DNA from 3 places in the Methylobacterium synurae genome. Region 2 is predicted to be linked to each of the others. Evidence: predicted binding sites of a transcription regulator. Region 2 holds the regulator's gene; each other region holds the start of a gene.
The links. Region 2 encodes LexA, which represses DNA repair genes until DNA is damaged. Its sites were predicted from a motif close to TGTTCNNNNTGTGTTCNG; they were not measured.
Positions count from the first base shown of each region.

Region 1 (3,271 bases), 140 kb from region 2:
ACGGCCTTGCGGCCGAAGCCGAAAGCCATCGTGAGGGCACCGTACAGGGGGGCGTAGCTGATCGTCATCGTGGTCTCCCGCGAAGAGCATGCGGCGAACCTCGTCATGCGCCGGCCATCGCTCTTTCCGCTGCACCCGTCATAGCCGCGCTTCGCCGATGCGTTGAGCGAATGATTGAGATATGTCACATCACAAGGATTGATGCGAGAATCGACGACGGAGCGGCCCGGTGCATCCCCTCGACATCGACCAGCTCCGGACCCTGGTGGCGATCGCCGAGAGCGGCTCGTTCACCCGGGCGGCGGACCTCGTGCACAAGACCCAGTCCGCCGTCTCGATGCAGATGAAGCGGCTGGAGGAGCGGATCGGGCGCGAGATCTTCGCCAAGGCCGGCCGCGGCGTGCGGCTGACCGACGACGGCGAGCGCTTGCTCGATTATGCGCGGCGCATCGTGCGGCTGCAGACCGAGTGCCTGGCGACCTTCGACGAGGGCGACCTCGCCGGGCGGGTGCGCCTCGGCCTGCCGGACGATTACGTCGACCGCTACCTGCCGGAGATCCTCGGGCGCTTCGCCCGGACCCATCCCCGGGCCGAGGTCACGGTGATCTGCGAACCCACCGACATGCTGGCCGAGCGGATCGCCGACGGCGACATCGACCTCGCCATCGTGACGGAGGCCAAGGGGTCTGCGAAGGAGAAGGGACGACGCACCGTCGAGACGATCCGCACCGAGGCCCTGCTCTGGGTCACGTCGAGCCGCCACGCCGTCCATACCGCGCAGCCGGTGCCCCTCGCCCTCGGGCGGCCGGCCTGCAACTGGCGCCGGGCGGCCATCGAGGCGCTGGAGCGCGGCGGGCGCCAGAGCCGGATCCTGTTCGTCAGCTGGAACTCCACCGCGGTCGGGGCCGCGGTGCTGGCGGGGCTCGCGGTCTCAGTGCTGCCCGAAAGCGCCTTGCGCCCCGGCATGCGGGTGCTCGGGCCGCAGGACGGCTTCGCGGCCCTGCCGGCCTGCCGTATCGGACTGATGCGCCACCGCGCGGAGGAGCCCAATCCGCTGGCGGACATCCTGGCCGGTCAGATCCGGCAATGCCTGGACAATCTCGGGATGGCGGCGGAGTGAAGCCGCTTTCCGCATCGCGAAGCGATCAATCGGAAAGCGTATGACGACGGAAAAGCGGCCTCAGCGCAGGGCCGCGACGAACCGGTTGCTGAGGTTCCCGAACAGGCCGCCGGCCGAATCGCCGTAGACCGCGAGTGCGGTCGTCAGAGCGAGGAAGATCAGGCCCGCGATCAGGGCGTACTCGATCGCCGTCGCGCCGGATTGGTCACGTCGGAAGCACCGCGGCGCCGCCGTCCCCCGTGATCTGCCACGCACGTCGCCTTCTCCCGGTCCGTCGCCCGGGACATTACGGCAGATCCCCTCACCGGGGGTTAACCCGATGGGCTAATCCGCCGCTGCGGTGTCCCTCTGCCGGGCGAGACCCCGTTCGTCGTTCCGGGAGGGGGGAGCGCCCCCCTGTCCCGGCCCCCGCTTGCGTCGTCCGCGCGGCGAACCTCGCCGTCAGGCCTTGCCGGTCTCCTTGCGCAGGGCGTCGATGCGCTGCGAGGCCTCGGCCTTGTCGAGATCGGGGTCGTACGCATCGTCGTCCTTGGCCTGCTCGGCCAGGGTCTTGAGGTAGGAGGCCTGGGCCCCGGTCATCGGCTCGGAGCCGGTGGTCCAGTCCTTCGGGTCCTTGATGCGGTTCGAGGTATCCTTCGGGTCCTGCTTCGGGTTCTCGGTCTCGTGGTGGTCGGCGGTCTTGGCGGCGGCGGTCTTGGCGGTCATGAGAGCCTCATGTTCTCTGAATGTTCCGCCCAGATAACGGGGAAGCCCCGGCCCGCGTTCCCGGGTCGACCGTCGCAGCGGCGGCTTGTCCCCGGGAAATCGCAGATCCGGACGCGCGAAGGCCCCGGGCGGTCTCCCGCCCGGGGCCTTCGGTTCAGGCGATCGTCGCGAGGTTCAGGCCGCCTTCGTTCAGGCCGCCTTCGTTCAGGCCGCCTTGGCCCGCGGCTGCACCTCGGCGGTGTAGTCGTCCATCAGGGTCTGGGTCATCGCCGCCGGGGTGAAGCGGTACTGGGCGATCTCCGAGACCGGGGTGACCTCGGCGGCCGAGCCGGTGATGAAGCACTCGGAGAAGCCCGCCATCTCCTCGGGGCGGATGCGCCGCTCGACCACCTCGTAGCCGCGGCGCTTCGCCAGGTCGATCACGGTCTGGCGGGTGATGCCGTTGAGGAAGCGGTCGGCCTGGGGCGTGTGGATCACCCCGTCCTGGATGAAGAACACGTTGGCGCCGGTGCACTCGGCGACGTTGTCCTCCCAGTCGAGCATCAGGGCATCGGCATAGCCCTTGTTCTCGGCCCGGTGCTTGGAGATCGTGCAGATCATGTACAGACCCGCCGCCTTCGAGGCGGAGGGGGCGGTGCGCGGATCGGGCCGGCGGTACTCCGCCAGGTCCATTCGGATGCCCTTCATCTTGGTCGCCGGGTCGAAGTAGCTCGGCCACTCCCACGCCGCGATGGCAAGGTGGATGGTGTTGTGTTGCGCCGAGACGCCCATCATCTCCGAGCCGCGCCAGGCGACCGGGCGGAGATAGGCGTCCTTAAGGCCGCTCTCCTTCAGCACCAGCTTCTTGGCGGCATCGATCTCGGCCACCGAGTACGGGACCTCGAAGTCGAGGAGCTCGGCCGAGCGGCGCAGGCGCTGCGAATGCTCGGTGCACTTGAAGATCTGGCCGCCATAGGCGCGCTCGCCCTCGAACACGCTGGAGCCGTAGTGCAGGCCGTGGCTGAGTACGTGAATCTTCGCGTCCGCCCACGGCACCATGCGGCCGTCGAACCAGATGTGGCCTTCACGCTGGTCGAAGGGAATGACGGACATGACGATGATCCTCGTATGCGTTCGTTTCCGCCAGGCTCGTTCTCGCGCAACGTTCGTGCTTGAGCGGGGCGCGGGGCGTACGTTCGTTTCGCCGGCGGGGTTGACGGGTATCAATGGGGCTGAGATATGTCAACAAGACTGACATAAATGACGAGGGCCCGCGAAGGCCGCAAATCCCGTCGACTTGTCCCGCAAAAGAGGTGCGACCCGTGACCCAGGCCGCCCGGACCCGTCCGGCCCCCATCCCGGACGTCGCCGACGAGGACCTGCCGGATGCAGGCTACTCCCCCGCGCAGGCGGCGCAAGAGTCCGGTCTGCAAGAGTCCGCCCGGCAAGAGTCCGCCCGGCACGAGT
Region 1 is NZ_JAAQRC020000001.1:5,395,371-5,398,641, reverse strand. It holds gene HBB12_RS24740 (DUF1127 domain-containing protein) at 1-68, opposite strand, end outside; gene HBB12_RS24735 (LysR substrate-binding domain-containing protein) at 230-1,120, shown strand; gene HBB12_RS24730 (Flp family type IVb pilin) at 1,181-1,375, opposite strand; gene HBB12_RS24725 (DUF3072 domain-containing protein) at 1,562-1,825, opposite strand; gene HBB12_RS24720 (branched-chain amino acid aminotransferase) at 2,030-2,917, opposite strand.
Region 1: the regulator LexA is predicted to act here: its motif matches at 1,836-1,853, upstream of HBB12_RS24725 (DUF3072 domain-containing protein).

Region 2 (3,271 bases):
CCACGGCACCACCGTGCGCACGGAGCTGCTCGCCGGGCTCACCACCTTCCTGACGATGGCCTACATCGTCTTCGTCAATCCCAACATCCTGGGCGATGCCGGGATGCCCAAGGGGGCGGTGTTCGTCGCGACCTGCCTCGTCGCGGCGATCGGCTCGCTGGTGATGGCGTTCTACGCCAACTACCCGATCGCGCTGGCGCCGGGCATGGGGCTCAACGCCTACTTCGCCTATGTGGTGGTGCTCCAGATGGGCTACACCTGGCAGGCGGCGTTGGGCGCGGTGTTCATCTCCGGCCTGTGCTTCATGGTCGTCACGCTGACGGGGCTGCGACGGATCATCGTCGAGGGCATTCCCCGCTCGATGCGCATCGCGATCACGGTCGGCATCGGGCTCTTCCTCGCGATCATCGCGCTGAAGAGCGCCGGCGTGGTGACGGCGAGCCCCGCGACCTTCGTGACGCTGGGCGACCTGCACAAGCCGAGCACGGTGCTGGCGGTGCTGGGCTTCCTGATCGTCGCGGTGCTCTCGGTGCGCAAGGTGCGCGGCGCGCTGCTTGCCGGCATCCTGACCGTGACGGCGTTGAGCTTCATCGTCGCCGACAACACCTTCCAGGGTGTGGCCTCGCTGCCGCCCTCGATCGCCCCGACCCTGTTCGCCCTCGACATCAAGGGCGCGCTGTCGGGCGGCCTGCTCAACGTGATCCTGGTGTTCTTCCTCGTCGAATTGTTCGATGCCACCGGCACGCTGATGGGCGTCGCCAACCGGGCGGGGCTGCTGACCGAGGGCAAGATGGAGCGCCTCGACAAGGCGTTGATGGCGGATTCCTCGTCGATCTTCGTCGGCTCGCTGCTCGGCACGTCGAGCACGACCGCCTATCTCGAGAGCGCGTCCGGCGTCGAGGAGGGCGGGCGCACCGGGCTCACCGCCGCCACGGTGGCGGTTTTGTTCCTGGCCTGCCTGTTCTTCGCGCCCCTCGCCGGCTCGGTCCCGGCCTATGCCACGGCGCCGGCCCTGTTCTACGTCGCCTGCCTGATGCTGCACGAGCTGGTCGATCTCGACTGGGACGACCTGACCGAGGTGCTGCCGGCCTGCGTCACGGCGCTGCTGATGCCCTTCACCTACTCGATCGCCAACGGCGTCGCCTTCGGCTTCATCACCTACGCGGTGATCAAGCTGCTCACCGGGCGGTTCCGGGACGTGAAGCCGGTGGTGTGGGTGATCGCCGCGGTGTTCCTGTTCAAGTTCGTGGCGACCGGCAGCGCGCACTGACGAGCGCGACGCCCTGAACCCTCCCCCCTCTGCGGGGGAGGGTGGCCTGCGGAGCAGGCCGGGAGAGGGGAACCACGCTTCCGGAGAGGTCGCGACCATAGTGACGGACGCCACCTGGATCAGCGTCGCGCTGCCCCTCTCGGCGGGACTTCGTCCCGCTGCGCTCACTCCGTTCGCCACCCTCCCCCGCAGAGGGGGGGAGGGTTCCCGCGCTTGACTGAAAGCCCCTTCAGTACTTCCGGACCAGGCTCACCAGCCGGCCCTGGATCCGCACCCGGTCGGGCCCGAGCACGCGGGTCTCGTAGGCCGGGTTCGCGGCCTCGAGCGCGATCGAGGAGCCGCGGCGGCGCAGGCGCTTGAGCGTGGCCTCCTCGTCGTCGATCAGCGCCACGATGATGTCGCCGGTATTGGCGGTTTCCTGGCGGCGGATCACCACGAGGTCGCCGTCGAGGATGCCGGCCTCGATCATCGAGTCGCCGCGCACCTCCAGGGCGTAATGCTCGCCGCTCGCCAGGAAGTCCGGCGACATCGCCACCGTGCGGCTCTGGCTCTGGATCGCCGAGATCGGCGTACCGGCGGCGATCCGGCCCATCACCGGCACGCTGACCGACTGGCCGTTCTCGTCCGACGCCGTCGCCATCGCGGGGATACCGGCCTGCCGCTTCGGCTCGTGAGCGCGCCCGCCCTCGACCACGCTGGGATTGAACCGCACCACCTCGGCCGTGGCCGCGACCGGCGCCGGTCCCGTCACCGTGTCGGGCAGGCGGATCACCTCGATCGCCCGGGCCCGGTTCGGCAGGCGGCGCAGGAAGCCCCGCTCCTCCAGGGCCGTGATCAGGCGGTGGATGCCCGATTTCGACTTGAGATCGAGGGCGTCCTTCATCTCGTCGAAGGACGGGGGCACGCCCGTCTCGCGCATTCTCTGCTGAATGAAGCGGAGCAGGTCCAACTGCTTACGCGTGAGCATGTGACACTCTCATCCCCGCGCTGCCGCGCTCCGGAAACAAATCGCGAACATGGTAAGCGTTCCGCAAGTGTTCCGCAAGCGGCTTCGAAAAAGCGGCGCGAGGGCGCAGCAACCGGGGTGATAGACGGGGATGTCACGGGTCGATCGGACGATGAGGCACGTTCCGCGCGGTGTTCGACCGGCGCGGGACTGTCCGCCGCGCCGGTCCGAGCCTGCGCCTCAGCCCCGCCCCTTGCGGCCCTTGTATTTCGGCTTCTGACCAGGAAACCCTTGCGTCGAGCGGCCGGTCGGGCGCTCGGCGTAGGTGAACGGCACCTCGCGGTCGGTGCCCGGGCCCATGTCGTCGAGGTCGGGCTGGCGGATGCGGGTGCCTTCGTCCGAGACGCCCTTGCCGCCCGGACCGTAGCCGAGCGGTTCCGCACCCCGGCGCTTGCGCTTGGCGCCGAAGCGGCCGGCCTCGCGCTCGACATCGGCCTGCTCGGCCATCGGGTCGTCGGCGATGGCGAGCTCGGTCGCCTGGAGCCGCTTGAGCTCGTCGCGCAGGCGCGCTGCCTCCTCGAAGTCGAGATCGGCGGCGGCCGCCCGCATCCTTTTCTCGAGGTCGGCCATCACCGCCTTGAGGTTGTGGCCGACCGTGACGGCGGATTTCGCCAGCCCCGTATCGACCTGGACGTGGTCGCGCTCGTAGACGCTCTCCAGGATGTCGGAGATGTTGCGCTTCACGCTCTGGGGCGTGATGCCGTGCTCCTCGTTATAGGCGAGCTGCTTCTTGCGCCGGCGCTCGGTCTCGGCCATCGCCCGCTCCATCGAGCCGGTGATGTGGTCGGCGTAGAGGATGCAGCGGGCGTCGGCGTTGCGGGCGGCCCGCCCGATGGTCTGGATCAGCGAGGTCTCGGAGCGCAGGAAGCCTTCCTTGTCGGCGTCGAGGATGCCGACGAGGGCGCATTCCGGGATGTCGAGGCCCTCGCGCAGGAGGTTGATGCCGATCAGAACGTCGAAGGCGCCGAGCCGCAGGTCGCGGATGATCTCGATCC
Region 2 is NZ_JAAQRC020000001.1:5,259,844-5,263,114, reverse strand. It holds gene HBB12_RS24115 (NCS2 family permease) at 1-1,270, shown strand, start outside; gene lexA (transcriptional repressor LexA) at 1,500-2,237, opposite strand; gene uvrB (excinuclease ABC subunit UvrB) at 2,457-3,271, opposite strand, start outside.

Region 3 (3,271 bases), 4.7 Mb from region 2:
TGATCTGGCCGACCTGCTCCTCGCCGTAGCGCTCCTGGACGTAGCGGATCACCCGCTCGCGGCCCTCGACGCAGAAATCGATGTCGAAATCCGGCATCGAGACGCGCTCGGGGTTGAGGAAGCGCTCGAACAGCAGGCCGAAGCGGATCGGGTCGAGATCGGTGATGAGGAGCGACCACGCGACGAGCGAGCCGGCGCCCGAGCCGCGGCCCGGGCCGACCGGGATGTCGTGCTCCTTGGCCCACTTGATGAAGTCCGAGACGATCAGGAAGTAGCCCGGGAACTTCATGTTGGTGATGACGCGGATCTCGTATTCGAGCCGGTCGCGGTAATCTTTTTCCGTCAGCCCCTCGGCCGGGCCGTGCTGGCGCAGGCGCTCGGTCAGGCCTTCCTCGGCCTGCCGGCGCAGCTCGGCGGCCTCGTCGGGGGCGATCTCCTTCGCCACCGCGGTGGTGGCCGCCGCCACCTGCGCCTGGAGGGCGGCGCCCTCCTTCGTGCCTTGCGCGGGCGTCGTCAGGCTCGGGGCGCCGAAGCTCGGCAGGATGGGTTTCCGGGTCCGCACCCGGTAGGCGCAGCGCATCGCGATCTCGACACTGGCCTGGAGCGCGTCGGGCAGGTCGCGGAACAGCTCGGCCATCTCGGCCCGGGTCTTGAAGGCGTGGCGCGGGGTCAGGCGCCGGCGCTTGTCGTCGGAGACGAGCCGCCCTTCGGCGACGGCGAGCAGCGCGTCGTGGGCCTCGTAATCCTCGGGCTTGGCGAAATAGGGCTCGTTCGTCGCGACAAGAGAGAGGCCGTGCGTGTCGGCCAGCCGAATCAGCTCGCCCTCGACGGCGCGCTCGTCGGAGAGGCCGTGGCGCTGCAGCTCGACGTAGAGGTGGTCCTCGCCGAAGGCCGCCTTCAGGGCGTCGAGGCGGGCCAGCGCCAGTTCGGGCCGGTTGGCGCGGAGCGCCGCATCGACCGGGCCGCCCATGCCGCCGGTCAGCGCGATGAGGCCGCCCGCGCACTCGGAGAGCGCCTGCGCGGAGACGCGGGGCACCTCGCCGAGATGGTTGTCGAAATAGGCGCGGCTGGCGAGCCGCAGCAGGTGGCCGTAGCCGGTCTCGTCCTTGGCCAGCACCACGATGTGCGGGTGGGAGGCGTTCAGCTTGGCGTTCGCCTCCGGCGCCTCGAAGGCGACGCTGAGCTGCATCCCGGCGATCGGCTGGATGCCGGACCCGGCCGCCTTCTCGGAGAATTCGAGCGCGCCGAACAGGTTGTTGGTGTCGGTGAGCGCCAGGGCCGGCTGCCGGTCGGCGCCCGCGGCCTTCACGAGGTCGCCGATCTTCAGCGCGCCCTCGAGCAGGGAATACGAGGAGTGGACGTGCAGGTGGACGTAGCCGACGGGCTTCAGGATCTGCAAGGCGACTCACTCCTACCGAGCGGGCTAGGATTCCCGGCAGAGCTTGAGGAGTCACGACCAGCGGCGCAACACAGCGGCGCCATCCACCGGATTCGGGCCGAAGGGCCCGAGCCGTGGCCCATGGGCCACGGCGCGAAGGCTCAGTGCATCGGCGACAGGGCCACCGCCCACAGGGCAATCGCGCCGGTGAGCAGGCCCATCGAGGCGACCTCCGTGACAGCGATGAGGATCTTGCGTATGTTCATGGTCTGTCCCCTTGCGATGACCGGATGTTCGTTCCTGTTTTGTTCCATGTCAAAGGGGGCTGGCGCCGGATCCGGCCGCTATGGTGAACGGTTGGTTGACGGCCGGGAGCGCATGGCTCGCGGGGGGCGTTTCGCAGCCGCGTTGCGGCTCGGTCGTCCGCGGCCTATTTAGGCGCAACCTTGACGGTGGGCCGCCGGCCCGCCGGGAGTCATCGTTTTTCGCTTTCAAGCACGAGGTGGCGCATGGCGCGCGACGTGTCCGACGCGACCCCGCTCAGCGCGCGGTCCGAGCTGATCGAGTGGTTCGCGGCCGGCGAGAAGCCGCAGGACGCCTTCGCCATCGGCACCGAGCATGAGAAGGTCCCGTTCTACCGCGCCGACCTCTCGCCGGTGCCCTACGAGGGCGAGCGTGGGATCGAGGCCCTGCTGGAGGGCCTGCGGGCCATCACCGGCTGGGAGACGATCGAGGATGCGGGCCGGGTGATCGGCCTGTCCGCGGTGGAGGGCGGGGGCGCGATCTCGCTCGAACCCGGCGGCCAGTTCGAGCTCTCGGGCGCGCCGTTGCCGGACGTGCATGCCACCGCCCACGAGCTGAGCCAGCACCTCGACGCGGTGCGGCAGGCCGCCGATCCCCTCGGCATCGGCTTCCTCACCCTCGGCATGAGCCCGAAATGGACACGGGAGGAAACGCCCGTGATGCCGAAGAGCCGCTACCGCATCATGAAGGGCTACATGCCCAAGGTCGGGTCGCTCGGCCTCGACATGATGCTGCGCACCGCCACCGTGCAGGTGAACCTCGACTTTTCGTCCGAGGCCGACATGGTGACGAAGATGCGGGTCGGGCTGGCCCTGCAGCCGGTCGCGACGGCGCTGTTTGCCAACTCGCCCTTCACCGACGGCAAGCCGAACGGCTTCCTGTCGCGCCGCTCCGAGATCTGGCGCGACACCGACCGCGACCGTACCGGCATGCTGCCCTTCGCCTTCGACGAGGGCTTCGGCTACGAGGCCTATGCGGATTGGCTCCTCGACATGCCGATGTACTTCGTCAAGCGCGGCGAGACCTACCACGACGTGAGCGGCGCCTCGTTCCGTGATCTTCTGGAGGGGCGGCTCTCCGCCCTGCCGGGCGAGCGCGCCATGGTCTCCGACTGGGCCAACCACGCCTCGACCGCCTTCCCCGAGGTGCGCCTGAAGCGCTTCCTCGAGATGCGCGGCGCCGATGTCGGCGACGCCAACATGATCGCCGCCCAGGCCGCGTTCTGGGCCGGGCTCTACTACGATGCCGGCGCCCTCGACGGCGCCTGGCAGCTGGTGCGCGAGCTCTCGGCGGAGGAGCGCGAGACGATGCGCGCCGAGGTGCCGCGGCTCGGCCTCGACGCGCCGGCCGGCAAGCGGCCGTTGCGCGAGCTGGCCCGCGACGCGCTGGCGCTGGCGGAGGCCGGCCTGAAGGCGCGGGCCCGCCGCGACGCGCAGGGACGCGACGAGACGCTCCATCTCGCCCCGCTCCAGGCCATCGCCGCCTCGCAGAGCCGGGCCGAGGACCTGCTGGCGCTCTATCATGGGCCGTGGAACCGCTCGGTCGATCCGGCCTTCGCGGCTTGCGCGTTCTGAGGCGTGTTTGATGCGA
Region 3 is NZ_JAAQRC020000001.1:530,860-534,130, reverse strand. It holds gene dnaE (DNA polymerase III subunit alpha) at 1-1,399, opposite strand, end outside; gene HBB12_RS02455 (glutamate--cysteine ligase) at 1,888-3,255, shown strand.
Region 3: the regulator LexA is predicted to act here: its motif matches at 1,674-1,691, upstream of dnaE (DNA polymerase III subunit alpha).